3 regions of the Phytomonospora sp. NPDC050363 genome follow, and region 3 is predicted to be linked to each of the others. Evidence: riboswitches for the same ligand, from Rfam matches in the RefSeq annotation. Region 3 holds a riboswitch; each other region holds the start of a gene.

The links. Region 3 has a riboswitch for cobalamin ahead of AB0I28_RS08925 (peptidase). Riboswitches for the same ligand answer to the same signal wherever they lie in the genome.
Region 1: another riboswitch for cobalamin. It lies ahead of AB0I28_RS03480 (acyl-CoA thioesterase); the one in region 3 lies ahead of AB0I28_RS08925 (peptidase).
Region 2: another riboswitch for cobalamin. It lies ahead of AB0I28_RS35345 (ribonucleoside-diphosphate reductase subunit alpha); the one in region 3 lies ahead of AB0I28_RS08925 (peptidase).

Annotation. Positions count from the first base shown of each region.
Region 1 covers NZ_JBFAKK010000001.1:789,423-799,309, reverse strand. The annotation lists gene AB0I28_RS03490 (DEAD/DEAH box helicase) at 1-3,826, shown strand, start outside; gene AB0I28_RS03485 (thioredoxin domain-containing protein) at 3,884-4,777, opposite strand; gene AB0I28_RS03480 (acyl-CoA thioesterase) at 4,842-5,363, opposite strand; cobalamin riboswitch at 5,478-5,620, opposite strand; gene AB0I28_RS03475 (O-acetyl-ADP-ribose deacetylase) at 5,674-6,186, shown strand; gene AB0I28_RS03470 (GTP-binding protein) at 6,175-7,416, opposite strand; gene rpmG (50S ribosomal protein L33) at 7,488-7,652, shown strand; gene AB0I28_RS03460 (SRPBCC domain-containing protein) at 7,776-8,210, shown strand; gene AB0I28_RS03455 (metalloregulator ArsR/SmtB family transcription factor) at 8,197-8,553, shown strand; gene AB0I28_RS03450 (VOC family protein) at 8,550-8,933, shown strand; gene AB0I28_RS03445 (GNAT family N-acetyltransferase) at 8,944-9,887, opposite strand, start outside.
Region 2 covers NZ_JBFAKK010000018.1:125,561-135,447, reverse strand. The annotation lists gene AB0I28_RS35360 (MFS transporter) at 1-809, shown strand, start outside; gene AB0I28_RS35355 (hypothetical protein) at 859-1,299, opposite strand; gene AB0I28_RS35350 (ribonucleotide-diphosphate reductase subunit beta) at 1,469-2,464, opposite strand; gene AB0I28_RS35345 (ribonucleoside-diphosphate reductase subunit alpha) at 2,529-4,880, opposite strand; cobalamin riboswitch at 5,014-5,156, opposite strand; gene AB0I28_RS35340 (MFS transporter) at 5,404-6,987, shown strand; gene AB0I28_RS35335 (ferritin-like domain-containing protein) at 7,137-7,577, opposite strand; gene AB0I28_RS35330 (hypothetical protein) at 7,574-8,032, opposite strand; gene rimP (ribosome maturation factor RimP) at 8,167-8,658, shown strand; gene nusA (transcription termination factor NusA) at 8,663-9,667, shown strand; gene AB0I28_RS35315 (YlxR family protein) at 9,713-9,887, shown strand, end outside.
Region 3 covers NZ_JBFAKK010000003.1:172,814-182,700, forward strand. The annotation lists gene AB0I28_RS08890 (hypothetical protein) at 30-932, shown strand; gene AB0I28_RS08895 (type 1 glutamine amidotransferase domain-containing protein) at 934-1,482, opposite strand; gene AB0I28_RS08900 (ECF transporter S component) at 1,549-2,373, opposite strand; gene AB0I28_RS08905 (ATP-binding cassette domain-containing protein) at 2,370-3,986, opposite strand; gene AB0I28_RS08910 (CbiQ family ECF transporter T component) at 3,983-5,113, opposite strand; gene AB0I28_RS08915 (hypothetical protein) at 5,110-6,030, opposite strand; gene AB0I28_RS08920 (cell wall anchor protein) at 6,027-7,436, opposite strand; cobalamin riboswitch at 7,587-7,724, opposite strand; cobalamin riboswitch at 7,806-7,963, shown strand; gene AB0I28_RS08925 (peptidase) at 8,066-9,091, shown strand; gene AB0I28_RS08930 (hypothetical protein) at 9,105-9,581, shown strand; gene AB0I28_RS08935 (enoyl-CoA hydratase/isomerase family protein) at 9,634-9,887, opposite strand, start outside.

The DNA.
Region 1 (9,887 bases), on a different contig from region 3:
CGCGCAGCGCATCGGCCTGTCGGCCACGGTGCGGCCCATCGAGCACGCCGCCGAGTTCCTCGGCGGAGCCGCGCCGGTGACGGTCGTGCGCCCCGCGTCCGCCAAGACGATCGAGGTCACCGTCGAGGTTCCCCTCGCCGACCTCACCGCGCCCGAGCCGGAACCCGACGGGAGCAAGTCCTCGGTGTGGCCCGCCGTCGAGCGCAGGCTCCTCGACCTCATCCGGGCGCACTCCTCGACGATCGTGTTCGTCAACGGGCGCGGCCTCGCCGAACGGCTCTGCGGGCGGCTCAACGAGCTCGCCACCGGCATGGTCGCGCCACCGGCGATCCAGGGCCAGCTGACCGCCCAGTCCCCCAAGTCCGCGAGCGCTCCGCCGGTGGTGGCCAGGGCGCATCACGGTTCCATGTCGCGCGAGGAGCGCAAGTACGTCGAGGAGGCGCTCAAGGCCGGCACGCTGCCCGCCGTGGTGGCGACCTCCAGCCTCGAACTCGGCATCGACATGGGCGCGGTGGACCTCGTCGTCCAGATCGGCGCACCGCCCTCGGTGGCCTCGGGGCTCCAGCGAGTCGGCCGCGCCGGGCACCAGGTCGGGGCGGTCTCGCGGGGCGTGGTCCTCCCGACCCATCCCGGCGACCTGCTCGTCAGCGCCGTGGTCGCCGAGCGGATGGGAGCCGGGGCGCTCGAACGCGCCCACGCCCCCAAGCATCCCCTCGACGTGCTCGCGCAGCAGATCGTCGCGATGGTCGCGATGGATCCCTGGCCGGTGCCGCGCCTGGCCGAACTGGTCCGGCGGGCCTCGGCGTACCGGGCGCTGCCGGACGCCGCGCTGACGGCCGTGCTCGACATGCTCGCCGGGCGCTATCCGTCGACCGGTTTCGCCGACCTGCGCCCCAGGCTGGTGTGGGACCGCCGCACCGACGTGCTGACCGCGCGCCCCGGCGCGCAGCGGCTGGCCGTCACCTCCGGCGGGACCATCCCCGACCGCGGGCTCTACCCGGTCTCGTTGCTGGAGGGCGGCACCGGCTCGCGCGTCGGAGAGCTCGACGAGGAGATGGTCTACGAGTCGCGGGTCGGGGACGTGTTCGTGCTCGGCGCGTCCACCTGGCGGATCGAGGAGATCAACCCCGACCGGATCCTGGTCACCCCCGCCCCGGGACAGCCCGCCCGCATGCCTTTCTGGAAGGGCGAGGACATCGGCCGCCCCGCCGAACTCGGTCTGGCCATCGGGCGGCGGCTGCGCGCGGCCACGGCCGGCGACGGGTCCTGGCCGGAACTCGACGGGTACGCGGTGTCGAACCTCGAGTCCTACCTGGCCGGTCAGCGGGAGGCCACCGGCGCCGTCCCCGACGACCGCACGGTCATCGTCGAGCGCTTCCGCGACGAACTGGGCGACTGGCGCCTGGCCGTGCACTCCCTGCTCGGCAAACCCGTCAACGGCCCCTGGTCGCTGGCCATCGCCGCCCGAATCAGCGAACTGTACAAAGTCGACGCCCAGGCGCTGCCGACCGACGACGGGATCATGCTGCGGCTGCCCGACATGCCCGAGCCGCCTCGCGCCGAGCTCGTCGCCTTCGACCCCGACGAAATCGCCGCGCTGGTCACGGGGCAGCTGGCCAACTCCACGCTGTTCTCCGCGCGCTTCCGCGAATGCGCCGCGCGCTCACTGTTGATGCCCCGCCGCGACCCCCGCCGCCGCCAGCCCCTGTGGCAGCAGCGGCAGCGGGCCGCGCAGCTGTTCGGCGTCGCCCGCGAGTTCGAGGACTTCCCGGTCACCGCCGAGGCCGCCCGCGAGTGCGTCGAGGACTTCTTCGACCTGCCCGCCCTCACCGGTCTCATGCGCGACCTGGCCGGCCGCACGACCCGCCTCGTGGACGTGGAGACCAAGCGGCCGTCGCCCTTCGCACGGTCCCTGCTGTTCGCCTACGTCGCGGGCAACCTCTACTCCGAGGACACCCCCGTCGCCGAACGCCGCGCCAACGCCCTCGCGGTCGACTCGACCCTGCTCGCCGAACTCCTCGGCGAGGTCAAGCACACCGAACTGCTCGACCCGGCCGTCGTCGCCGAAGCCTCCGGGTGGCTCCAGTGGACCGGCGCCGAACGGCTCCGCGACGCCGAGGACGTCGTCGAACTGCTGCGCGTCGTCGGCGACCTGTCCGCCGAGGAGATCGCCGCCAGAGGCGCCGATCCGGAATGGCTCGCCGAACTCGCCGACGCCGGGCGGGTCGTCGCCGTGCCCGTCGCCGGGGACATGCGCTGGATCGTCGCCGAGGACGCCGGGCGGTACGCGCAGGCCCTTGAGGTCGCCTTCACCGACGTCCCCGAAGCCTTCCTGGCCCCCATCGCCGCCCCCTGGGGCGACCTCGTCTCGCGCTACGCGCGCACGAACACGCCCTTCACGACCGCGGCCTGCGCCACGCGTTTCGGTGTCCCCGAGGAGAAGGCCGAGCCGGTGCTGCGCGGGCTCGCGGCGGCCGGTGCCCTCGCGCACGGCTCCTTCACCGAGGACGAGCCGCAGTGGTGCGATGTGGAAGTGCTGCGGCTCCTCAAGCGCCGCAGCCTCGCGGCACTGCGGGCCGAGATCGCGCCGGTCCCACCGAACGCCTACGCCCGTTTCCTGCCCGGCTGGCAGGGCGTCGGAGCCGATGCGATGGGAGTGGACGCGGTGGCGGCGGCCGTCGAGCAGTTGCAGGGCGTCGCGGTGCCCGCCTCGGCGCTGGAACGCCTCATCCTGCCCGCCCGGGTCGGTGACTACACGCCGGTCTTCCTCGACGAGCTGACGTCGTCCGGTGAACTGCTGTGGGCGGGATCCGCCTCGATCTCGGCCAATGACGGCTGGGTCACCCTCGCCTACGCCGACTCCGCCGAACTGTTGCTGCCCGAACCGAACCCGGAGGCGGTGTCGAGCGATCTGCACGAGGCCGTGCTGGACGCGCTCGGCCAGGCCAGGTTCTTCCGCGACCTCTCCGAGACCGTGGACGCCGAGGACGACGCCACCCTCGTCTCGGTGCTGTGGGACCTGGTGTGGTCGGGATGGATCACCAACGACTCCCTGGCACCGTTGCGCACGCTGCTGTCGGGCGCGGGTGCGCACAAGTCCCGGCCGAGCCCGCCGCGTTCGAGACGCGTGCGACCGGGTTTCCCACTGGCCCGCCGGACCGGCCGCGTTCCCAGGACGTCTCCGCCGACGGCGACCGGTCGCTGGCAACGGCTTCCCGAACGCGACACCGACCCGACCCGGCGTCTGCACGCACGGGCGGCCGCCTCGCTGGACCGGCACGGCGTCCTCGTCCGGGAGACGACCGTCGGCCTCTATCCGGTGCTCTCGGCCATGGAGGACAGGGGCGCGGTCCGGCGCGGCTACTTCGTGGCGGGCCTCGGCGCGGCGCAGTTCGCCGAGCCGGGCGCCGTCGACCGCCTGCGCGCGTGTGCGCTTCCCGGCGGGGACGAGATCGTCGTGCTCGCCGCGACCGACCCGGCGAACCCCTTCGGGGCGGGCCTGTCCTGGCCGGACGCGCGGGAGACCGTCGCCGACGGCAGCGGAGGGCACCGGCCCGGTCGCCGCGCGGGAGCGCTGGTGGTCCTGGCCGGCGGCGAACTCGCGCTCTATGTCGAACGCGGCGGCCGCACAATGCTGTCGTACACGGAGGACGAGCGCGTGCTCGGCGCGGCGGCCGTGGCGCTGGTGGACACCGTCCGCCGCGGTGGGCTCGGATCCCTCGCGGTCGAGCGCGGGGACGGCGAACCCGTCGCGGGGACGGTGCTCGGCGCGGCCCTGGCCGCCGCGGGCTTCCGGGAGACACCGCGCGGCCTGCGGCTGGGTTAGGGGCGAGTCGGTGGGTCACCGAGGGCTGCGGCTCCCACGGGACCCACCGGTCAAGCCCTAGGCGGCGGCTTCGAGGGCCGTGACGAAGTTGGTCATGTCGGCGACCGGCGAGCCGCCGATCGTGGCGGTGGGAACCGCGCCGACGCCGGACTCGGTGGTGCCGGTCTCGACCCAGTCGGCGTACTTCGTCGTGCGCACGCAGTCCGCGAACGGGTCCGCGAGGCCGATGGGGGTTCCGCCCTGGACCAGTTCCTCGTCGGAGAGGCCGGGGCCGCCCTCGACGGGCCGGCTGGTGAACAGGAAGTCGGCGTAGGCCTCGAACTCACCCTGGTCGGCAGCGCACACCGACGCCGACGCGGCCCTCGTCGAGTACTCGTCGGTGGACATGGAGTCCAGGAAGTTCAGCGGGTGGTAGACGACCGTGATCCGGTTCGCCGCGGTGAACTCTCGCAGTGTCTTACCCGCGTTGGCGTGGAACTCCCCGCAAGGCGGGCACTGGAAGTCCAGCCAGATCTCGACCTTGACGGGACCCTCGCCGACGACGACGCCGTGTCCTTCCACCGCCGCTGTGGGCGCGCCTCCCCCACCGCTGCGCTCGTCGGCGCCGCCCGACCACAGTGCGACGCCGCCGATGATGAGGGCGGCGACCAGGACGACCGCTCCGACGACCGCCCCGACGATCAGGCCGGTCCGCTTCGGTGCGGCCGGAGGCAGCCCGGGGCCTGCGGGCCAGCCCGGCTGTCCGGGGAAACCCTGCTGGGGCCCGGGTGGGTAGCCCGGCTGGGGCTGGTATCCGGGCGGGGGCGGCTGTGCGGGCCAGCCGCCGGCCTGCGGCTGGCCTTGCGCGGGAGGCTGCTGGCCCCATTGCGGCCCGGGCTGTCCCTGCGGCGGGGGCTCCTGCCCGTACTGCGGATAGGGCTGTCCCTGCTGCTGCCATTGGGGATCGGTCATGGCGGGATCTTAGTTGCCCCGGGCGAACCGCCACGACCCCACCGTCCGGGGCGGACCGGTCCCCTCAAGCCTCGGCTGCGTCGCGAAGGGCGGAGCGCAGGGCGAGCCGGTGCGTGCGACGGATCTCGGCCTCCCGCGAGCGGCGGACGTCGGCGTCCGAGCCGATCACGAGCGGCGGGACCGGGCGAGGGCTTCCCGTGTCGTCGACGGCGACCATCACCAGGTGGGCGGTGGCCACGGTGGTGGCGGGCACCGACTCGTCCCAGCGGTCGGCGGTGACCTTGACCGCCACCTCCATGGAGCTGCGCCCGGTCCAGGTGATCTGGGCGTCGACGTGCACGACGTCCCCGACCCGCACGGCCACCAGGAAGGCCGTCTCGTCCATGGAGGCGGTGACGGCGGGTCCCTCGCTGTGCCGTGCGGCGACGACGCCGGCGACGGAGTCGATGAGCTTGAGGATCACCCCGCCGTGCACGGTTCCCATGAGGTTGGTGTCCTGCGGGCCCATGATGCTCGACATGGTGACCCGGGAGGCCGAGGGCGGACGCGCGGTCCCCGCGGCATCCGGCCGGTCCAATGTGGTCATGCTCGTTCCTTCCCTCGCGAACGGACGCCGACCGTCGAACGAGGGCGGGACAGGGCACGAGGGGTTCGCGCTCCCGTTCGGCCCACCCGCGAGACCGGCGGTCACCGCGCACGCGGTCGCGCGCGGGGCGCGGGCAGGTATCGGGCTCACGGCGCAATGCGCGTTGACCGTTGCGGGGCAGCCCCGGACTTCCACCGGGTTCCCTCTCGGCGCCGGGACCGGGCGGTCGCCGGCGCACCAGCGCCATGATCAGGTTAGTCGCGCGGGGCCGTGGGAGCATGGTGCCGTCCATCACGGTGAGGAGGCAATCGTGCGCGTGGAACTCGTACAGGGCGATATCACCGCGGAGAAGACCGACGCGATCGTCAATGCGGCCAACTCCTCCCTGCTCGGCGGCGGAGGAGTCGACGGCGCCATCCACCGCGCCGGAGGCCCCGCGATCCTCGCCGAGTGCGAAAAACTGCGGCGGTCGCGGTACGGCAAGGGCCTGCCGACCGGCGAGGCCGTCGCCACGACGGCGGGCCGACTACCCGCCCGCTGGGTGATCCACACCGTCGGCCCCCACTACTGGCCCGACGAGGACCAGACCCACCTCCTGCGGTCCTGCTACGTGCGCGGCCTCGCCGTCGCCGACGAGCTGGGCGCGCGCACGATCGCCTTTCCGCTCATCTCGGCGGGGATCTTCGGCTGGCCGCCCGACGACGCGATCCGGGTGGCCCTCGACGCGATGGACACCACGCCCACCTCCGTCGAGAGTGCCCGGCTCGTCCTGTTCGACGAGGAGACCTTCGAACTCGCCGGGGACGTCCGCTCACGGATGTGACGGGAAGCAGCCGGCGAAGGGGTCGCTCCAAGCCCTGCGCGCATCCTCGCCCTCCGCGAGTTCCAGGTCGGTCAGCAGGCAGTCCTCTAGTCGCACCCGCAGCTCGTCGACGTCGAAACCCTCGCCGATGAAGGCCAGCGAGTTTCCCCGGTCGCCGTAGTAGGGGTCCCAGTCGAGCGCGGCGGCGACACGGCGGACGGCGCTGTGCGCTTCCCGGGATTCCACCGGGACCGCGTCGAGCCACGGTCCCAGAGAAGCCATGGCGATGCCGCCGCCGGCGGCTTCGAAGGCGACGACGGTGTCGGGCTGCGTGGCCAGCCAGAGGTGTCCGCGTGCACGGAGGGCCGAGTAAGCGATCTCATCCAGGCGCGCGTGCAGCCGCTCGGGGTGGAAGGGCCTGCGGGCGGCGAAGAGCATCGAGATGACCCCGCAGTCCTCGAAGGGTGCGTGCACGCCCAGGGTGAGCCCGGCGAGCGCGCGGGCCGGGCCCGGCGGGCGTCGCGGGTCGTGGCGGCCGGTGCGCAGGATCGCGGCGGCCAGGCCGTGGTCGTCGGAGGGTTCGGGGTGGGCGGCCCAGGGTGCGAGCCTGCGGGCCAGCACACCGAGGCGGGCGGTTTCGTAGGCGCCGCCGGCGGCTTCGCCGTGAAGGAGGACGGTGTCGGCGTACTCGATCTGGCGGACGACGACCTCGGCGACGCCGCGTGTGTCCTCGACGGGGGTGCGGCGGCGGCGGGCGATGTCGTCGACGCTGCTGAGGTCGCCTCGGAGGCTGAGAGCGTCGAGGACAGTGGTGCAGGAGTCGACCCGGATGACCTCGGCCGCCGGGGTGCCGTCGACGTGGAGGTGGGCGCAGGCTTCGGCGACGGATTGGGGTTCGACGGTCTCCGGGAGCTCGACGAGCAGTGGCCTGCCGGGGTGGTCACGGGCCAGGCGCATCAGGACCGGCACGAGGTCCTCGCGGATGGCGCAGGTGCCGCAGCCGTGGGTGAGGCGGGTCTCCCCTTCTTCGAGGATGCCGGAGGAGTCGCGGATCCGGCGGCGGACGACACCGTCGGCGAGTGCGGTGAGGTCGTGGCCGACGAGGAGCAGTTCGGGTTCGGCGTTCAGGAGGCGGTCGGCGACGGCGGTGGTGGCGTGGGCGTGGAAGCCGGCGAGGACGGTGACGGGGGTGCGTGTCACGGGGGTGGGGGTCGTCGGCCGGGGCGGGGCGGCGGGTCCGGTGGTGGTCATGCGAGCCTCCTGGGAATAAGCAGGTATTGATAATGATTATCATTATGCATAGCTTTTCAAGGAGGGTGACCATGGCTTCTGGTGACATTCGCGCGATCGTGAAGCTCCGCAGCACCGCGGGGACGGGCTACACCTACGTGACACGCAAGAATCGCCGCAACGACCCTGACCGGCTCGTCCTGCGCAAGTTCGACCCGCGCCTCGGCGGGCACGCCGAGTTCCGCGAGGAGCGTTAACGCGCGAACGGGGGCGCCGCTTCCCGGCGGCGCCCCCGCGAAAGGACGCGACACTTGCGGATCAACATCGCAACCTGTAGGTTGCCATAGATGGCAACTGAAAGGTTGCGAAGGAGGGTGGAGATGGTCTCGGATTCCATCGAACGCGTGGTCGTGCTGCGGCATCCCGTCGAGCGCGTATGGGCGGCACTGACCACGGCGGAGGGACTCTCGCGGTGGTTCGGCTCGGTCGCCGAGATCGACCTGCGCCCCGGCGGGCGGGCGTTCTTCCGCTGGGACGAACTGGACGAGGAGTCCGTCGCCACGATCGAGGTCGTCGCGCCACCGCACCGCTTCTCGTTCTGGTGGCGCGTCGAAGGCCTCCCGGAGGCGGACGCCCCGCGAACACTCGTGGAGTTCACGCTGGAGCCGGTGCCCGAAGGCACCAGGCTGCACCTCGTGGAGAGCGGATTCACGCGGGCCGCCGAGGACGTCGCCCGATCCGCCCACGCGGCGAACAGTCAGGGCTGGAACGAGGAGCTGGCCGACCTGGAGAGCTACCTCGATGCGGCCGTCTGACGCGGAGGAACGGGCCGTCGCGGTGTTCACGGCCCTCACCGACCCGACACGGCGGGCTCTGCTGGACGAACTCGCCCGCGCGGGTCCCGCGACCGTCACCGAACTGGCACAGCGGCTGCCGATAAGCCGCCAAGCGGTCGCCAAGCACCTGGGCCAGCTCACCGAGGCGGGACTGATCCGCCCGGGCGAACCGGTCGGCCGCCGCCACCCCTACCGGCTCGACCCGACCGCCGTCCGCGCGGCCCAGGCATGGCTCGCACGACTCGCCAACCGCTGGGACGACCGCCTTTCGGCACTGGAACACGCACTCGAAACCACCTACGAAGGAGACACGGCACCATGAGCAAGTCCGCGTTCACCGCCGGCCTGAACATCGCCATGAAGATCCCCAAGGCCCAGTACGAGGCCACCGTCGCCTTCTACCGCGACACCTTGGGATTCGACGTCGCGGAGGAGGACGTCTCCTACGCGCCGACCGTTTCGAGGACCCACTCGGTGCGGTTCGGGCCGAACACGCTCTGGCTGGACTGCGTCGACAACTACAGCAACCCGGACCTGTGGCTTCAGCTTCACACCGACGACCTGGACGTCGCGACGCGTGAGCTGGCCGCCGTCGGCATCCATCCGTGTGATGAGGTGGAACCCTTCGAGAACTACGACTCCCGGACCCACTGGATCAAGAACCCCGCGGGAGTCGTGCACCTGCTCGCGGAGTCGAGCTGACACGTCTCCCTCAATCTCTCAGCCCGGCCGGCGTCACCAGCCCGCGCACCTCGATCCCACGGGCTTCGAGGTCGGCGCGGACCTCCGGACGCAGACTGTCGACCAGGTAGGAGACGCCGGCGAGCGTCGCACCGGTCTGCGCCACCAGGTCGGCGACTCCGCGCACGGTCGAGCCCGACTCCGACCAGTCGTCGACCAGCAGCACCCGCGCGCCGTCGGCGAGTGCTGCGCGGTGGGCGTGCAGTTCGTCGGCCCCGGCTTGGACGGTGACGCGCTCGTGAGGGCCTTGGAAGAAGAACCTTCGGTCCCGGCAGACCGGCGCGAAGGGGACCTCCAATTCGCGGGCGGCGAGGGGGCCGAAGAGCATGCCGCCGGGGTCGGGGCCGAGGACGAGGTCGACGGCGCCGAGGAAGGGTCGCGACAGGCCGCGGACGACGTCGACGGTCGCGCGGGGATCGGCGAGCAGCGGCCACAGGTCGGTCTCGCCGCCGCGCCAGGTGAGGAGTCTGCTGAGGGCGACGGCGGCGGCGTTGCCCGGTTCGCCGTAGGGGTCGTCGACGCCGTCCAGCCGCAGCTCCAGGACGAGTTCGTCGTCAATGGCGTGGCCGTCGTGGTCGTTGCGCGGGATCGTCGGCTTGATCTTGCGGGCGGCCGACACCGCTCCGGTGCGGACGCCGACGAGGTGAAGGCCGTTGCGCTGGTAGAAGCGCAAGGCGCTGGAGTTGTTGTTGGTGGTGACCAGCCACAGGCGGCGCAGGCCGAGCGCGAGGGCATGGTCGCGGGCGGCGGTGATCATGCCGGTACCGGCTCCCCCGGCGCGGCTGTTCACGCTGAGCACTTCGAGGGCGTCGCCGTCGACCCGGTAGACCAGGGCCCCGACGATCTCGTCGCCGATCAGGGCCACCAGCGCCGGCTGCCCGGTGAGGTCGACGCCGTTGCCGCCGAGCACGACGA
Region 2 (9,887 bases), on a different contig from region 3:
TGCGCGGCATGACCACTCCCGCCGCCGAACGCACCGGCGGCCGCTCGAAGGCCGCCATGGCCAAGGTCGCCTGGGCCGTCGCCGCCGCCGGGGGCGCGCTGCTCTTCCAGTACGGCGGACAGCAGACCGGACTGCTCGCCGTCGCCGTCATGGCCGCCGCCCTCGCCGTGCTCGCCGCGGCCGTGCCGCGCCTGCTCCCGCGCGGCTCCTTCAGCTTCCAGCGCGGGCTCCCCGCCACGATCATGATGCGCGGCCTGGCCGGCGCGGCCTTCGCCGCCGCCGACGTGTTCATCCCGCTCATGCTCTCCCGCGAGCGCGGACTGTCGCCCGCCATGGCAGGTCTCGCGCTGACCGTCGGAGCGCTCTTCTGGTCCTTCGGCTCCTGGACCCAGAGCCGCCCGAACATCCGGCTGAGCCGCGCGGCGATCGTCCGCCTGGGCATGGCCGGGATCCTTCTCGGCGTGGTCGTGGTGAGCCTGGCGCTCATCCCCGCCGTGCCGGTCGCGCTGGCGATGGCCGGCTGGTCGGCCGCCGGGTTCGGCATGGGCATGGCCTACCCGACCCTGTCGGTGCTCACCCTCGAAGCCTCGGCCCCCGGCGAGGCCGGAGCCAACTCCGCGAGCCTCCAGCTCGCCGACTCGCTGGCCTCGGCCGCCGTGCTGGCCATCGTCGGCGCCCTGTTCGCCGCGCTGGTCACCCGCCCCGGTCCGACCGCCTTCATCGCCGTCTACGCGATCTCGGCGCTCTTCGCGGTGGTCGGCCTCGTTCTCGCCGGCCGGGTCGCCGGGCCCTCGGCGGCGCGCGACTAGGGCTCGCCGGGGCGGGCCGCGTGCCGATGCGGTACGCGGCCCTCTCGCGTCACACGAGCGCGTGATAGGCGGGCATGTCGATGCCCTGTGCCGCGCAGGCCAGGTCGAGCGAGGCGAGGTCGTCGGCGTAGTCGCGTCCGCGACCGTAGCCGTAGAAGCGGTACTCGTCTTGCACCGCGCCGTCGCGGAAGGCGGCGAAGCGCTCGTCGTCCTCGATGAGCCCGGAGGTCCGGCTGATCGCAGGGGTCCTGGCGAGAGACGCGTTGTAGCCGATGGCGTTCATCCGCGGCACCCACACCGGCGTTCCGCCCTCGTCGAGCCAGTGCTGAAGGCCGCGGCAGGCCGACGCCCCGCGAGGGTCGGCGGCCTGGAACCTGTCGAAGGGAGTCGGCTGATAGGCCGCGACGTAGACGACGTAGCCGAGCAGGGTGAGGACCGCCATGACGAGCACAGTCCGGCGGTTCTGTGTCTTCTTCCCGAGGGTCTCCATAAGCCGACGGTATGCCCGCGCGACGGCGTCCACAGTGTCCCGAAAACGCTTCGCGAGGCTGTGACCTGCGCCGACATCGATGGGACTGTCAGGACCTCGACAGCCGTCTTGACGCGGAATTGACGCGGCGGCCCGCGCGCGGGTCGCGCGCGGGCCGCCGGAGCGTTTCCTAGAAGTCCTCGTCGAGGCTGACCTGACCCGACACGGCGACCTGGTAGGCCGAGACGCGCCGCTCGAAGAAGTTCGTCAGCTCCTGCACGTCCTGCAGCGCCATGAAGTCGAAGGGATTGGCCGACCCGAACCGTGCCGGCATCCCCAGGCGCGCCAGCCGCTGGTCGGCGACGTACTCGAGGTAGTGGCGCATGTCGGCGGTGTTCATCCCCGAAAGGCCCTCACCGCACACGTCGGCGGCGAAGTTCGCCTCGCAGTCCACGGCCTCCTCCAGCATCCTCGTGACCTGCGCGGTCAGCTCCTCGTCGAAGAGGGCCGGCTCCTCGCGGCGCACGGTGTCGATGACGCTGAACGCGAAGTTCATGTGCATCGACTCGTCGCGAAAGACCCAGTTCGTGCCCGTCGCCAGACCGTCGAGCAGCCCACGCGAGCGCAGCCAGTACACGTAGGCGAAGGCGCCGTAGAAGAACAGGCCCTCGATGCACGCCGCGAAGCAGATCAGGTTGAGCAGGAACGAGCGCCGGTCGGCGGCCGTGCTCAGCTGGTCGAGACTGTCGATCGAGTCGATCCAGCGGAAGCAGAAGTCGCCCTTCTCCTTGATCGACGGGATGTGCTCGATCGCCGAGAACGCCTGCACCCGGTCCTCGTGGTCGGGCAGGTAGGTGTCCAGCAGCGTCAGATAGAACTGGACGTGCACGGCCTCCTCGAACAGCTGCCGCGACAGGTACAGCCGCGCCTCGGGGGCGTTGACGTGCTTGTACAGGTTCAAGACCAGGTTGTTGGCCACGATCGTGTCGCCCGTGGCGAAGAAGGCCACGAGCCGTTTGACCAGGTGGTACTCGCCCGGAGTCAGCTTGGCGAGGTCGGAGACGTCGGCGGCGAGGTCCACCTCCTCGACCGTCCACGTGTTGCGGATCGCCGCCCGGTACTGCTCGTAGAAGTCCGGGTAGCGCATCGGGCGCAGGGTCAGGTCCATGCCCGGGTCGAGCAGCATCTGCTGGTTTCGCTGGTGGGGGACGGTCACCGGTGTTCCTCTCTGACGTCGTCGTGGTGGGATGTCACTGGCACGCCTCGCAGACCTCGGGGTTCTCCAGGGAGCAGGCGACGGCCTCGTCGGCGGTGAACCGCGGCAGCTCCACGATCGACGCCGGACGCTCGGCGGCCACCGTGGTCTGCTGGATCCGCGTCGCCGGACGGGAACGCAGGTAGTACGTGGTCTTGAGGCCCTCGCGCCACGCGTAGGCGTACATCGACGACAGCTTCCCGATCGTCGGGGCGGCCATGAACAGGTTGAGCGACTGGCTCTGGTCGATGAACGGCGTGCGCGCCGCGGCCAGGTCGATCAGTGCCTTCTGCGGCAGCTCCCACGCCGTGCGGTACAGCGATTTCAGCTCGGCGGGCAGCCAGTCGAAGTCCTGTACCGAGCCCTCCGACCCCAGCAGCGCCCCGCGCGTGGCGTCGTTCCAGCGCCCGAGCCGCTTGAGCTCGGCGATCAGGTACGGGTTGACCTGGAGGAACTCGCCCGACAGCGTCTCGCGCTTGAACACGTTGGACACCACCGGCTCGATGCACTCGGCGCTGCCCGCGATCGCCGCGATCGTCGCCGTCGGGGCGATCGCGATGAGCAGCGAGTTGCGCAGTCCGGTGCGGGAGACCTTGGCGCGCAGAGCATCCCACCGCTCCGGCTGGGCGATCACGGCCTGCGGGAAGTGGTCGACGTGCAGGACGCCGTCGGCGGCCCGGGTGTCCGGGTACGACGGGTGGCGGCCGAGGCGCTCGGCCAGCTCGGCCGAGGTCTCGTAGGCGGTGAGCGCTATCTCCTCGGCGATCCGCGTCGACAGCTCCTTGGCCGACGGCGAGTCGAAGGGCAGCCGCAGCTTGAAGAAGACGTCGGCCAGCCCCATCACGCCCAGGCCCACCGGACGCCACTTCCGGTTGCTCGCGCCCGCCGGGTCGGTCGGGTAGTAGCTGCGGTCGATGGTCCGGTCGAGGAACCTCACCGCCGTGCGGACCGTGCGCGCCAGCGCCGCGAAGTCCACGCCATCGGCCGCGACGTGCTCCGACAGGTTGATCGAACCCAGGTTGCACACTGCCGTGGTGTCGTTGTCGGTGACCTCCAGGATCTCGGTGCACAGGTTCGACAGGTGGATCACGTTGTTCTCGCGCGCGGTCTGGTTGCTCGCGCGGTTGGCGGCGTCCTTGAAGGTCATCCAGCCGTTGCCGGTCTGCGCCAGCGTCCGCATCATCCGCGCGTACAGGGTCCGCGCCGGGACCGTCCGCCTCGCCAGCCCGGCCGCCTCGGCCTCGGCGTAGGCGGCGTCGAAGCGCTCACCCCACAGGTCGGTGAGCAGCGGGACGTCTTTCGGGTCGAACAGCGACCAGGGCGCGTCGGCCTCGACCCGGCGCATGAACTCGTCGGGGACCCACACGGCCAGGTTGAGGTTGTGCGTGCGCTGCGCCTCGTCACCGGTGTTGTCCTTGAGTTCGAGGAACTCGTCGATGTCGGCGTGCCACGGCTCCAGGTAGACACAGGCCGCGCCCTTGCGGCGGCCGCCCTGGTTGACCGCGGCGACGGAGGAGTCGAGCGTCCGCAGCCACGGGACGATGCCGTTGCTGTTGCCGTTGGTGCCCTTGATGAGCGAGCCGCGCGAGCGGACGCGGGTCCAGGAGACGCCGATGCCGCCGGCGAACTTCGAAAGGCGCGCGATGTCGGTGTAGCGGCCGTAGATGGCCTCCAGCTCGTCACGCGGGGAGTCGAGGAGGAAGCAGGACGACAACTGGGGGTGGGCCGTGCCGGAGTTGAACAAGGTCGGCGAGCTCGGCAGGTAGGCGAGACGGCTGGTCAATCCGTAGAGTTCGGCCGCCTCCTCCACCGTCGAGGACAGGCCGGCGGCCACACGAAGCAGGAACCACTGCGGGGTCTCGATGACCTTGCGGGTCGTGGGATGGCGCAGGAGATAGCGGTCGTAGACGGTGCGGAGCCCAAAATAGCCGAAGCGGTCGTCGGCGGCGTCGTCCACAAGGGAGTTCAGTGCGGCGGTGTTCGCCGCCGCGAAGGCCGCCAGTTCGGTGTTGTGCAGGCCCAGGCGGTGTCCCTCGGCGACCGAATCGCCGAAGGAGCGCAGCCCGCCGCCGGCCACCTCGTCGTGGATCACGTGCGCCAGCAGCCGCGCGGCCAGCCGCGAGTACTGCGGGTCGGTGCCGATCAGGGCCGCCGCGGCCCGGACGGCGAGTTCGAGGTCCTCGGCCTCGGTCGAACCGGGCGCCCGGCCGGTCTCGACGGCGCGGACGACTCGCGCCGGTTCGGTGTCGGGCAGTCCCTCGGCCGCCACGAAGATGCGGGTGTGGAGGGCCGGTGCCGCTTCGGCGGTTCCGGCGTCCCCGGTGAAGCTCACGGTGGTGATTGCCATGACGAGACGGCCTCCTCGCGTACGTCGATCCGATCGCTCTCCGGTGGACGCGGACGAGGCGGACGACGCACGCCGGGACGGGCGCACGCGTTCGCTGCGGTCCTGTCCACGAGACCGGGGAGCGGCACGCGCCGTCGGCGCGCGCGCCAGCGGCAGGTCTCCGGACTCGCGGCGGGGCCGCTCACCGTTGCGGGACAGTCCCGGACTCTCACCGGGTTCCCTGTTGCCTCACGGGAAGCAGGTGGCTTCCCGTGAACCGTTGGCGTGGAACAGACTACATGTTGGGGTAGTGGGAAATGTGGACCCCAAGATGTTCGGGCGTGGCGCATGTGAGGTAGGGCGCCAAGGGGTTCCAGGAGGCCCGCTTCGGTGCCGCGCGGGAGGGCTGGTGGGGCCGGGGACGGGGTGTGCACAGAGGACGGTGGCGCACCCGCGCCGAGAATTTCTCCGCGCCGGATGTCGAGAAGTGATCACCCGCCCCGACAGATCGGTGACACCCGTCCCGCATTCGGAAAGGACGCTCATGAACGACTCGATCCCGGCGAGGGCCGGCCGGCGCGAATGGATCGCGCTGGCGGTGCTCGCCCTGCCGACGCTGCTGGTCTCCATCGACGTGTACGTGCTGCTCCTCGCCCTGCCTCACATGACGGCCGACCTCGGCGCCGACGGCGTCGAGCAGCTGTGGATCACCGACGTCTACGGTTTCATGCTCGCCGGATTCCTGATCACCATGGGCACGCTCGGCGACCGGATCGGCCGGCGGCGGCTCCTGCTGATCGGGGCCGCGGCCTTCGGCGCCGCCTCCGTCGTGGCGGCCTACTCGGTCAGTCCGGCGATGCTGATCGGTGCCCGCGCCGTGCTGGGCGTGGCCGGCGCCGTTCTCGCGCCGTCGACCATGTCGCTGATCCGCACCCTGTTCCGCGACGCCCGCCAGATGGGGCTGGCGATCGGGATCTGGGGCCTGTGCTTCTCGGCCGGCGCGGTGATCGGGCCGCTGGTGGGCGGCGCGATGCTCACCCGGTTCTGGTGGGGCTCGGTCTTCCTGCTCGGCGTGCCGGCGATGGCGCTGCTGCTCGTGCTCGGCCCCATCCTGCTGCCCGAGTTCCGCGCGCCCGGAGGCGGGAAACTCGACCTGGTCAGCGTCGCGCTGTCCCTCGCGGCGGTCCTGCCGGCCGTCTACGGGCTCAAGGAACTGGCGCACAACGGCGGGAGCCTGCCCCCCATGGCCGCGCTGGTCGTCGGGGTGCTGTTCGCGGTCCTGTTCGCCCGCAGGCAGCGGCGCCTGGAGCACCCGCTGCTCGACCTGCGGCTGTTCGCGAACCGTTCGTTCAGTACCGCGCTGGGCGGCACGCTGTCGGCGACGCTGCTGATGGGCGCGCTCATGCTGTTCATCACGCAGGACCTGCAATTGGTCGAAGGGCTCTCGCCGTTCGAGGCGGGCATGTGGATGATGCCGGCCGTGATCGCCAACGCCATCTCGTTCATCGTGTCGCCGCTGCTCGCCAGGCGGTTTCGGCCGGCCTACCTGATCGGCGCCGGTCTGGCGGTCTCGGTGACCGGGCTGGTCATGCTGACGCGGACCGACACCACGTCCGGGCCGCTCGTGCTCGCGGCCGGGTTCACGCTGATCTTCCTGGGCTCCGGGCCGCTCGTGACGCTGGGCGTCCAGCTGATCATGGCCGCCACGCCGCCGGAGAAGGCGGGCTCGGCCGCCGCCCTGAACGAGACCGGCGGGCAGTTCGGTTTCGCGTTCGGGCTCGCCGCGCTCGGCAGCATCGCGGCGGCGGTCTACACCGCGCGGTTCACGCCGCCGGACGGAGTGACCGAGGCGGCGGCGGAGCAGGCGAGCGAGAGCCTCGCCGACGCCGTGGTGGTGGCCGGGGAACTGCCGGCCGGGTTGGGGGAGGCGCTGCTGGCGCCGGCACGGGAGGCGTTCGTGAGCGGACTGCACCTGGTGGCGGGGATCAGCGCGGTGATCCTGGCGGTGGTCGCCGTGGCCATCGTGCGGTTGCTGCGGGATGTGCCGCCGACCGGCGCGGGGGCAGGCGCCGACTCCGCGGTGCGCGCGAAGGGAGAGGCGGAGACGGTGTCCGGGCAGCCGGGCTGATCGAGATGGAGCCTCGTGGATATGTCACAGGCTGCGCGTAATGTGAATTCTGGGGCCCCTTTGGGTGTGCTGGGGGAGTGCGCGTTTCGTTCGAGCGCGCGCTCCTTCGGTGTGCCCGGACGGCCTCCGCCCCGCCCGACCCACGCCCCTCAGGCCCCCGGGAAGGTCGCCGCCGCCTTCTGCTCACCCCGCCACCGTCGCCACACCGCCGCCCGCGTCGCCGCGTTCGACAGCCCGTCGACGGCGTGCCGGCGGTCATCGCCCGCTGTCGCCGATACGACCGTCCGCCAGGTCGCGGCGGTCGCGTCCTCCAGCTTGGTCAACAGCGCGACGGCCTCGCCTTCGTTCGTCAGCGGATCGACGACGGTGTAGGCCGCCTCCGGCGGCGGGGGCAGCTGCCCGAGCCCCGCCATGTACTCCGTCAGCCGGTCGCGCAGGTCGCGGTGGGTGTTCTCCGCATCGGCGGCGATGTCCAGGGCGGCCTTGTCGCCGAGCTCCACACCGGCCCTTCCGTAGGCGTAGATCAGCGCGTACTCGGCGGCCAGACCGGCCGCGAGGCCGTCGGCGGGCGCGGGCGTGGGTTCGTTCATCCGAGGAGCTCCCAGTGTGCGGCGCGGCACGCCGCGATCGAGGCGAGCAGCCGGGCGGCCTGGGGTTCGTCGCTGGCCACGCACTGCTCGACGGCTTCCTTGCGGGCCGCCGACTCGGCCTTCCGCAGCGACTTCATCGTGTCGGGTTCAGCTGGTGCCGCCCCGGTGATTCGCGAGGCGCCGGGTCCGATGTGCAGCGCCAGCTCGGCGGCGTGCGCCTCGTGGTCGGCGCGCAGCGTGGTCAGTAGCTCGACACGGTCCACCCCGCCGGCGGCGAGAGTCGCGTCATAGCGGGCTAGGAGGGTGCGCGCGGTCAGCAGCGCGCCGTCGAGACCGTGCTCGACGACATGCGCCTCACCAGGCGCGCAGGCCGTCGAAACGGCCGACAGGACGGCGAGGCCGCCGAGAAGGACGACACGCCGGGACGTGCCACGGCGTCGCGGGGAATCAGGCACCCACCCAGTTTTCCAGACGACCCGTCGATCGCGCGGCACCGTGACGTGGGTGACGAGCCGGGGCAAGTTAGGCTGCTTCAACAAATGAGACGTTCCCGCCGCGCGCGGGCTCTTAGCGGGCTGGAGGTGTGGCAATGGGGGATCCGACGACGGATCGGCTCGAGGCGATCATCGCGCCGGTCGTGGCCGAGGCCGGATACGACCTCGAAGAGCTCAAGGTGTCCAAGGCCGGCCGCCGCAGCCTGGTCAGGCTGCTGGTCGACCGCCAGGGCGGCGTCAACCTCGACGCCGTCGCCGAAGTGTCGCGACTGGTGTCGAAGGCGCTCGACGAGGCCGAGGAGACCGGCGGCCCGTTCGCCACCGGCGCCTACACCCTGGAGGTCAGCTCGCCCGGGGTCGACCGGCCGCTGACGCTGCCGAGGCACTGGCGCCGCAACGTCGGCCGCCTCATCTCGGTCCGCATCGGCGACCAGACCGTCACGGGCCGGGTCAAAGAGGCCGACGACCGGGGTGTCAGCCTCGAAGTCGCCGGTGAGACCAGCACTGTGACGTACGGTGAGCTCGGCGCCGGCCGGATTCAACTGGAATTCTCCCGGTCCGACGCGGCCGAGGACGAGAAGGAGTAACGCAGTGCATATCGACCTCGCCGCCCTCAGGTCGCTGGAGCGGGAACGGGACATCTCCTTTGAGACGATCCTCGGGGCGATCGAGACCGCGTTGCTGACCGCATACCGCCACACCGAGGGTGCCCAGTCCCACGCGCGCGTCGAGATCGACCGCAAGAACGGCACCGCCACCGTCATCGCCCAGGAGTTCTCCGAGGGCTCGCTCGTCCGCGAGTGGGACGACACGCCCCACGACTTCGGGCGCATCGCCGCGATGACGGCCAAGCAGGTGATCCTCCAGCGTCTGCGGGAGGCCACCGACGAGATGAACTTCGGCGAGTACGCCGGCAAGGACGGCGACCTCGTCACCGGCGTGATCCAGGCCCACGAGGCGCGCGCCGAGAAGGGCATCGTCGTCGTCGACCTCGGCAAGATCGAGGCGCTGCTGCCCCCGACCGAGCAGGTCCCCGGCGAGTCCTACGACCACGGCAAGCGCATCCGCTGCGTTGTCGTGCACGTCTCGCGCGGTTTCCGCGGCCCGCAGATCACCCTGTCGCGCTCGCACCCGAACCTGGTCCGGCGGCTGTTCGCGATGGAGGTCCCCGAGATCGCCGACGGCTCGGTCGACATCGCGGCCGTCGCGCGCGAGGCCGGCCACCGCACGAAGATCGCGGTGCGCTCCACCGTCGACGGCCTCAACGCCAAGGGCGCCTGCATCGGGCCGATGGGCCAGCGCGTCCGCTCGGTCATGAGCGAACTCGACGGCGAGAAGATCGACATCATCGACTGGGCCGCCGACCCGGCGGACTTCGTCGGCAACGCGCTCTCGCCCGCCAAGGCGCTGCGCGTGGAGATCCTCGACGAGGCCACCCGCACCGCGCGCGTGATCGTTCCCGACTTCCAGCTCTCCCTGGCCATCGGCCGCGAGGGGCAGAACGCCCGCCTCGCCGCCCGCCTCACCGGATGGCGCATCGACATCCGTCCTGACGTGCCGCCCGACGGGCAGGGTGACGACTCCGCCGCCGTGTGAGACCCGTCTCACGCCCCCGCTGAATCGGGAAGACCGGGATCGCCCATGTGGTTGAGGCCCGTGCACCGTGCGGGGGCGAGTCCCGCTTACTCGTTAGGAACGGTAGACTTTCCTGTGGTCCGACGCGCACCGGTCATCCGCACTTGTGTGGGTTGCCGTCGACGCGTGCGGTCCACTGAGTTGCTGCGGGTAATCGCGGTCGGACACACCACCGGTCTCC
Region 3 (9,887 bases):
AGACGGACCGTTTCCGGTAGCGTCGCGGCATGGACGATCTGGAGGCACGCAACAAGAAGGCATGGGAGGACGGCTGGGAGGCGAAGTCCACCTCCTGGACCCGTGCGATCGCGGTCGTCCTGGCCGCAATCGCGCTCGGCGCGGCGGCGGCCTCGGCGATGGTCTGGTCTGTCCCCGAACGGCTGCCCGACACCGCGCGCGCCCTGGAGATCATGGCCCTGGTGACCGAAGTGCCGCCCGCGGAGGCCCCTGAAGGCGGAGGACCCTCGCTGGTTCCCCAGGAGGACTGGCCGATCAACGGCTGGTGGAACACGCTTCTGCTCGGCGAGAGCAGCCAGCGCAACGCCATGTACATCTCCTGGCCCGACCACCCGCCGTTCCCGGCCGACGACGAAGCCCGCCGGGCACTGTTCGCCGAGGCTGAGGAGACACTCCTGGCCGACGGCTGGACCATCGACCGCCGCCCTGGTGGTGAGGGCGTCAACGCCGACCACGCCCTGGTCGCCCACAAGGACACCGCCGAGGTCGAGGTGCGCGCTGACTTCACACTGTCCGTCGACATTTACTCGCGGCCCCACCCGACCCCGGCCGCGCCCGTCATCGCCGGGGCGCTGGCCGGAGGCGCACTCGCACTGGCGTGGCTGGTGTGGCGCAGGCGCTTCGCCGCTCGCCACGGCGTGCCCGCGGGCAGGGCAGGGGTCGTCGGCGCGGTCATGCTCATCCCGAGCTCATGCGCCGTCTACTTCGCCGCCGCCGACAGCGGATGGTGGGGCGACGGCGCCCCCGACCTGTGGGAGGGCGCGCGCTTCTACATCCCCGGCATGCCCTTCGGCCTGCTCATGAACGTCGCCTTCGTGCTGTTCATCGTCGACGCCGTCCTGCTGGTCACCCGTGCCCGCCGATCGCGGCGCGACAACGTGCTCGCCGCCTGAGCTAGGCGAGGGCCTTGCCGATGGCCTCGACGAAGTCCCCGAGGTCGTCGGGCGTGCGCGAGGTGATCAGGGTCCAGCCGCCCGTGTCGTCGCTGACGGCGGCCTGGTCGATCCACTGCCCGCCCGCGTTGCGCAGGTCGGACCGCAGCGACGGGTAGGAGGTGAGCGTCTTGCCCTCGACGACCCCGGCCTCGATCAGGATCCATGGCCCGTGGCAGATCGCCGCGACGGGACGCCCGCTCGACGCGAAAGTGCTGACGAGCGCCACGGCGTCGTTGTCCTGGCGCAGCGCGTCGGCGTTGAGCGTGCCACCGGGGATGAGCAGCAGGTCGTAGGCCGATCCGTCCGCCTCTCCGACGGTGAGCGTCGGCTCGACCTTCTCGCCGGGGTCCTTGTCGCCCACGAGCGTCTGTACGTCCTCGGACTCGACCGCCGCCACGTCCACGGTCGCGCCCGCCTCGCGCAGCTTCTTCGCCGGCACGAGCAGTTCGTCCTGCTCGACCCCGTAGTTGGTCACGATCGCGAGCACGCGCTTGTCCTGCAAGTCCATGGTGATTCCCCTCCTGTTGGCCCTCCGGGTCGCCTACCCGGCGCCGGGAAGGGTCAAACACCCAGGTCAGGGTCCCTTCTGTAGCGGGATGGCCGGCTCGAACCGCACCGGCGCCCCGAACGCGGCCCGCCGCGAGGCGCGTCGGAGCACGGCGAGGACGGCCGGGCCCGCCAGGAGGATCGCGACGAGGTTGGTGATGGCGCGGCCGGTGTCCCAGCCGAAGCTCGACGTGGTGAGGGTGAAGACGAAGAAGGTGTGCAGGTTCTCCCAGGGGGTGGCGGCCGGATCGAAGCCGAGGCCGGTGCCGATCGCGGTGAAGGGCCAAAACCACATGTTCATGATGAAGCCGAAGGCGTAGGCGGCCACGACCCCGTAGGCGGCGAGCATCGCGATCTCGGCCTTGCCGGTGACGCGCTTGGGCAGCAGTCCGGCGCCCAGCCCGATCCAGGCCGAGGACACCATCTGGAACGGCAGCCACGGCCCGACCCCGGCGGTCAGCAGCGCCGAGGCGAACAGCGAGGTCGCGCCCATCGCGAAGCCGAAGCCGGGCCCGAAGACGCGGCCGGCGAGCACGAGCAGGAAGAAGACGGTCTCGATGCCGGCGGTGCCCGCGCCCAGGGGCCGCAGCCCGGCGTTGACCGCCGAGAGGACGCCCAGGAGCGCGAGGACCTTCGGGTCGATGCCGCCGGAGGACATCTCGGCGAGCACGACGGCGAGGATCACCGGCATCGCGATGAGGAAGGTCAGGGGCGCGTCGGAGGAGTGCGCCATGGCCTCCGGCTGGGGCGGGGCGAACAGGGGCCAGAAGAACATCGACAGCCCGGCGAGGCTCGCCACGGTCAGCACGAAGCCGGTGCGCAGGTTGATGCCGATGATCGACACGCGGTTCACGCGGGTGCCTCCTGTCCGCTCAGGGCGCCGGCGATCTGTTCGACGGTGAGCCAGGGGAGTGGGGCGAGGACCTTGGCGACCTGCGGCGCGAAGGCGGGTGAGGACACCACGACCTCGGCGGTGGGCCCGTCGGCGACGATCTCGCCCTCGGCCATGACGATCACGCGGTCGGCGGCTCCGGCGACGAACTCGACGTCGTGGGTGGCCACGACGACCGCGCGCCCGGCGGCGGCCTGCGCGCGGACGGTCTCGGTGAAGCGCTGTTTGGCGTGGTAGTCGAGGCCGCGCGTCGGCTCGTCGAGGAGGACCACGCCAGGCGCCGAGGACAGCTGCACGGCCAGGACGAGTGCGAGTTTCTGCCCCTCGGAGAGGTCCCTGGGGTGCCGGTCGCCGGGGATGCCCGGCGCGAGCGTGTCGAGCAGGGCGCGGCAGGTTCCGGGCGCGACCGCCGACTCGGTGTCGCCCTGGCGGCATTCGGCCTCGACGGTGTCGAGGTAGATGAGGTCGGCGGCGGTCTGGGGAACGAGCCCGACGAGGGCGCGCGCGGCCTTCGCCGAGGCCTTGCCCGGGTCGGTGCCGGCGACGTCGACGCTCCCCGACCGGCGCGGCCCGGAGCCTTGCAGCGCCCACAGCAGCGAGGACTTGCCCGACCCGTTGCGGCCCATGAGGGCGACGACCTCACCGGCGCGCAGGTCGAGGTCGACGGCCCGCACGGCCATGATCTGCCCGTAGGCGACCGAGACGCGCTCGGCCGTCAGCCGTGACTCGCCGGCGACGGCGGGAAGCGGTGCGGGTTCGCGGTCGGTGAGCCGTTCGCGCAGCCCGGCGGCCCGGCGGCGGGCGTCGCGCACCGACAGCGGCGGCGGCTCCCACCCGGCGAGGCGCCCGAGGCGCACGACCGGCGGGGCGATGTCGCTGCCGGCGATCAGCGCCGCCGGTTCGCCGTGGCGGACGCGGCCGTCGCCGTCGAGGTGGACGAGCCGGTCGGCGTACTGGAGGACCCGCTCGACACGGTGCTCGGCGACCAGGACGGTCGTGCCGAGGTCGTGGACGAGGCGGATGATCGCGGCCAGGACGTCCTCGGCGGCGGTCGGGTCGAGCGCGGAGGTCGGCTCGTCGAGGACGAGGACCTTCGGGTGCGAGGTGAGTACCGAGCCGATCGCGACCCGCTGCTGCTGGCCCCCGGACAGCGTGCGCAGCGCGCGGCGGCGCAGTTCGGCGATGCCGAGCAGGTCGAGGGTCTCCTCGACGCGCTTGCGCATCACCTCCGGGGCCATGCCCAGTTGCTCCATGCCGTAGGCGAGCTCGTCTTCGACGGTGTCGGTGACGAACCCGGCGAGGGGATCCTGCCCGACGACGCCGACGAGTTCGGCGAACTCCTGCGGCGGGTGGTCGGCGGTGGATTGCCCGTCGACGGTGACGCGGCCCAGGAGCGTTCCGCCGGTGAAGCGCGGCACGAGGCCGTTGACGGCGCCGAGCAGCGTGGACTTGCCCGCGCCGGTGCGGCCGGTGACCAGGCACAGTTCCCCTTCGGGGATGTGCAGGTCGACCTCGGCGAGCACGGGCCGTTGGGCGTCGGTGTGGAAGAAGGTCACGTTCTCGAAGCGGATCACGCGGGCACCTCGCGGGCGGTGGGTTCGGCGATGCCCTGCGTGAGGTCGGGCGGCGGCGCGAGCCACGCCGGGAGCACGCCGACCAGGATCGCCGCGGCCGGCAGCAGGCCGACCTCGGGCCAGGTCAGGGGGTTGAGGGAGGGATAGAGGTTCGCCGGGTCGACACGGGTCGTGAGGTACATCAGCGCACCGGTGGCCAGGCCGGAGGCGGCGACGGTGAACTCGCCGGGCCGCCAGCGGTCGGGGCGGTAGCGGCTGCGCCGGACGCGTTTGCCGCCGATGACGAAACCGGTGGTGGCCACGGCCAGGCCCGCCAGGAGCATGGGTGCTCTCATATATGGCGGGGTCGAGGCGTCCATGACCCCGTACAGGCCGGCGCACACCCCCAGCAGGCCGGTGACGACCAGTGACCCGGTGAGCAGGCGCGTCCCTCGCGGCACCCGCCCGGTGCGCCCGTAGCCGTGCGAGGCCATGGCGGCGGCCAGCGCGAGCGAGCGGTTGAGCGCGTCTTCGAGGACGGGTATGAGGATCCCGCGCAGCGCACGCAGGCCCTTCTGCCCGCCGGCTCGCAGGCGGCGGGCCCGCCGTACGCGTATGACGCTCTCGACGAGCTGCGGCGCCACCGTCAGCGCGACCACGACGGCCGTGCCGATCTCGTACAGGGCACCGGGCAGGGCTTTGAGCATGCGTTTGGGGTTGGCGAGGGCGTTGGCGGCGCCGACGCACACGACCATCGTCGCCAGCCGCAGTCCGTCGTAGAAGCCGCCGAGGACCTGTTCGACGGCGACCGCGCCGAACAGCCGGATGCCCGCCGCCCACTCCGGCAGCGGGATCTCGGGCAGCGTGAACAGGATGATGTCGCCCTGCCCGCCGCCGAAGACGATCCGGAAGACCACCCGCATCGTCACGATGAACCCGGCCAGGTACAGGTACATCCGGAAGGCCAGCGCCCAGGGCGCGTCACCGCGTCGGCGCACGACGACGTAGCCGCACACCGTGAGGATCATGACCAGCAGGATCGGATTGGTGGTGCGGCTGGCCGCGGTGGCGAGCCCGAGCGACCACAGCCACCACGCACCGGGGTGAACGGTGCGCGGCAGCGGTGGCCACAGTCCGGCGAGGCTCAACTCTCTTGGCCGCGTCGGGCGTGTTTGCGGCGCCAGGCGACCGCTCCGCCGCCGACGGCGAGCAGCGCGACCACGGCGATACCGGCCAGGGTGCTGCCGGGGATGCCGCGGCTGGTCGCGTTCGACGCGTTCTGCATGCCGTCCTCGCCGACCCCGGTCCAGCCGGGCGCCTCGGTGGGCAGCACGGCCGTGCCCGGGGAGGACTCGACGGGCGCGGACGGGCCGGTGCTCGCGGAGGGAGCGCCCGACTCGCCGGGCTTCTTCGGGGCGCCGGGCTCGTCGTCGCCGGGTTTCGCCGGATCACCGCCGCCGGGGGAGCCCGACCCGTTCGAGCCGGAGCCGTCGTCACCGCCGTCGTTCCCGTCGTCACCGCCACCGTCGTTTCCGCCGGTGGGCGGCGGCGCGGGCCGCACCGGGGCGATGCGCGGCGCCGGGTTGCTCGTCGCCGACTTGTTCTTGGAGAACGACCAGCCCTCGAAGCTGCCCTGCGGCGGCTTGCGGTTCATCACGCCCCACTGGCTGTAGGTCCAGTTCCCGCCGTTGGGCGAGTGCCAGTAGCTCCAGTAGGCGGTGGCGGGGGGAGTGTCGATGCACGGTTCGTCGGCCGCTCCCGGCTTGCCCTCGATCCGGCAGACGAAGGCCTCGCCCCAGCGGTTGGTGCCGGTGATCTGGATCCCGGCGTTCTTCAGCGCCGCGTGCCCGGTCGCCTGATCGCCGGGGGCGCAGCGGATGATCGTGGTCCCGCCGAGCTCCTGGAAGTCGATGACCACCGTGACGCCGGTGGCGTCGGGGCAGTGGCCGGGCGTGCCTTTCGACCCGTCGACCGCCGAGGCCGGCGATGCCGCGACCGCCGTGCTCAGCCCGGCGAGCAGCGCCACGGCGGCGAGCGCGTGGAGGATGCGTCGGGGGGTGCTCATGATGTTTGCGCCCCCTTGCGCTTGCGGGCGGCGAGGAACAGCACCGCGCCGCCTGCCAGCAGGATCAGCGCGGCACCGCCGAACATGAGCAGGCTCGAACCGGTCAGCGGGAGCTTGCCGTTGCCGCCGGGGCCTGGGGGGACGCCGACCGTCGTCGTGGTGGCCGGAGTGGTGACCGGCGCCGAGGAGGCCGGGTCCGTGGGGGTCGGCGTGGCGGTCGCCGTCGGCGAGGAGCTCGTGGGGTCCGTCGGGCTCGGCGAGTCGGAGCCGCCGGGGTTCGGGTCGGTCTTGCCGATCTCGCCCAGCGGGACCTGCGCGAGCACCAGCAGCGCCTGCGGGGTGGCCCGGCGCCAGGTGTCGCGCTGGAGCGGGTCGAGGCCGTTGGCCTTCGCGTCGGCGAGCAGCTCGTCGTTGTAGGCGATCGTGCCGACGTCCTCGCTCGCCGCACCGGCGTCGGCGGCGGTGATCTGGCGCGCGGCGACCCACGCGGCGGCCCGGTCGGCCTCCGCCTGGTGCCCGGTGGCGGCCAGGGCCTGTCCGGCCAGGCCGGTGGAGTTGGCGTTGGACGCCTCGGTGGGACCCGAGCCGCCGAACTCGCCGTCGGCGCGCTGGATCTCCTTGAGCCAGTCGCCGCCCTTCTTCGCGGCCGCGGCGGCGCCCTCGGCACCGTCCCCGGCGGCGGCGAGGAGCGCCTGCACGGCCATGCCGGTGGAGTCGGGGTCGAGGACCGGGTTCTCCTGCGCGTCGCAGTCGCCGTTGACGGTCGTGCCGCCGAAGGCGTAGGGGTACAGGCGGAAACCGCCCTCGGAGCACTGCTGGTCGATGAGGAAGTCGACGGCGCTCTGCGGCACGTCGCCCGAGCCGGCCAGCCCGAGGATCGCCAGGGACTGGTCGAAGGTGTTGCTGGAGTCGCTGCCGTCGGTGACCTTGTTCTTGACCCGGCCCTCCTCGGGGCCCTTGTCGGCACCGGCGACGAGGTCCAGGACCTCCTGGCGCATGTCGTAGTCGCCGAAGGCCTCCGGGTCGGCGTCCGAGATCGTGGCGGCGTACAGGACCTTCGCGGCCGCGCCGGCGATGCGCTGGCCCTTGGTGTCCCACAGGTCGAGGGAGAAGTACTCCCAGGCGCGCTCTTCGAGGGCGGCGGTGATCTTGTCGGCGGTGGCCTTCTCGACACCGGTGGCCTTCAGGGCGATGAGGGTGTCGATCGTCAGCCCCCAGTCCGTGGTGCCCCAGCCGGTGGGGATGTGGCCCTCCGCGGTGATCTCGCCGGCCTGCCAGGTCGCGGCGTCGCGGGCGGCGGCGGTGTCGGCCAGGGCGGAGGGGGACATGGCCACGGCGGCGGCCACGAGTACCGAGGCTCCCGCTCCGAGGATGGCCAGGGTTCGGCCGGATGGTCTGCCGGGCATCGGGGGCACCTTTCAACGCGCGAGGGGCGGTCGGCGTCGGGGACCCGGAAGGGCGGTGGAACGAAAGAACCCCTGGCGCATCCGTGACGAATGCCGCAGGGGCCCGAAAGACTCGGCTACCGGGCTCCACACCGCAGACCATGACAGTGAGAAGCAGTGCACGCGTACGGCAGGTGTTCCGACTTGCGGCTCTCGCCGCTCACGGTTGCAGGTCAGCGCCGGATTCGCACCGGCTTCCCCTTGTCGCACACGCGATTCGATTGTGTCGCCGGCTCATCACCGGCGACCGGAGTCTACTGCCGGCGACCGCCCGTGCGCCAGCTCGCCAGAGCGATACGGCACACATTCGGGCCGTGCCCTCAGGCCCGTCTTGACACTCCCCGTGCGGCTGTCCATACTGCCTGCTGCAACTCCAATGAGGACGGTAGCGGGGGAAGTCCGGTCGAAATCCGGCGCTGACCCGCAACGGTGGGCCGCGGTCGCAACCGCGGCGAGCCCGAATACCCGCCCGTCCTGCTTCGCCCATTTCCCGTCGTGGTCCGCGGGACGGCGACCGGATGCTCAGGCGCCCCCAATGCCCGTGACGACCGGTGCGCGGTCCCGCATACCGGAAAGGCGTAACCACGCCCATGTCACACCGCCTCTTGCCGCGCGCCGCCCTCATCGGCGGACTCGCGCTCGCGGTCCTCGCCGCCACGCCCGTCGCGGCATCGCCCCCCACAGTCGACCGCGGTGAGGCCGCCGCCGGCTGGCTCGCCCGCCAGATGGTCGACGGCGAACGCTTCGAGACCGTCTTCGACGGCGTCGCCTACCCCGACCAGGGACTCACCCTCGACGCCGTGTTCGCCTTCGCGGCGACCGGGACGGCCGACGACCACGCCGACCGCGCCCTCGACTGGCTCGCCGAACCCGGCGTCACCGGCGGCTACGTCGGCGAGGGCACCGAGTCCTACGCCGGCGCCACCGCGAAGCTCTCGCTGGCCGTCCAGGTCCGCGGCGGCGACCCCAGCACCTTCGCCGGCCTCGACCTCGAAGCCCGCCTGCGCGCCCTGGAGACGGCCACCGGCCGCTTCTCCGACGCCTCGGCCTGGGGCGACTACAGCAACGCCTTCAGCCAGTCGCTGGCGATCCTGACGCTCGACCGCACCACGACCGGGGCGCCCTCGACGGCGGTCGGCTTCCTCGCCGGCAGCCGCTGCGCCGACGGCGGCTACCCGCTGCTGTTCGGAGAGTCGACCTGCACGAGCAGCGTCGACGCCACCGCCTACGCCGTCCAGGCGCTCCTCGCCGTCGGCCGCTGGCCGGACGCCGGCGCCGGACTGCGCTGGCTGGCGAGCGTCCAGTCGCCCAACGGATCCTTCAGCGACCTCGGCGTCGAGAACGCCAACAGCACCGGCCTGGCCGCCCAGGCCCTGCTCGCCGGCGGACGCCTCGGCGCGGCGATCAAGGCCCGCCAGTTCGTCAAGACCCTCCAGATCGACTGCACCGGAACCATCGCCACCCGCGGCGCGATCAACCTCAAGGCCGGGCCCTTCGACCCGTCGACCGCCAATCGCGCCACCGCCCAAGCCGTCCTCGGCCTCGGCACGACCAGCCTCGCCGACCTCGACGCCGACGGCTCGGCCACCGGCGACCCCCTCCTGTACTGCCACTAGAAGGAGCACCGACATGACCCTGTCCACCCTCACCCGCCGCGCGGTGCTCCTGCTCGCCGCCGCGCTCGCCTCGGTCGCGCTCATCGCCGCCGACCCGACCGCGCGCCCCGCGCACGCCGCCGCCTGCGCCGGGACCACCGGCGTCACCGTCGTCGTCGACTTCACCGCGTTCGGCGGAAGCGTCGACACCCGTTGCGCGCTCGGCGATCCCGCCACCGGACTGGAAGCCCTCGAAGACGCCGGGTTCGTCATCACCGGCACCCAGCGCTGGGGCAAGGCCTTCATCTGCCGCGTCGACGGACTGCCGCTCCCGGCCGCCGAGGCGTGCGTGAACACGCCCCCCGCCTCGGCCTACTGGTCGTACTGGCACGCCGCCCCGGGCGGCACCTGGAGCTACAGCACGAGCGGCGCGACCTCCTACAACCCCGCGCCGGGCTCGGTCGAAGGCTGGGCCTTCGGTTCCGGCGGTCAGCCGACGGTCGCCCCTTAGCGACGACGGTTCCCGAGTGAGACGGCCCCGGCGGGAGCATCCCGCCGGGGTCTCACGCCAGCCCGAGCTCGCGGTCCCTCGGCGCGAAGCAGGACGCGACGAACGCGGGGTCGGCCATCGGTGGACTCCAGCGCGGATCGCGGTCCTTGTCGATGATCTGCGCGCGGATGCCCTCGGCGAGGTCATGGGTGTGCAGCAGCGCCGAGGACAGGCGGAACTCCTGGTCGAGCGCGGCCTCAAGGCTCGGCAACGCCGCCGCCGAGCGCACCGACCGCAGCGTCACCGCCAGCGAGGTCGGCGACTTGC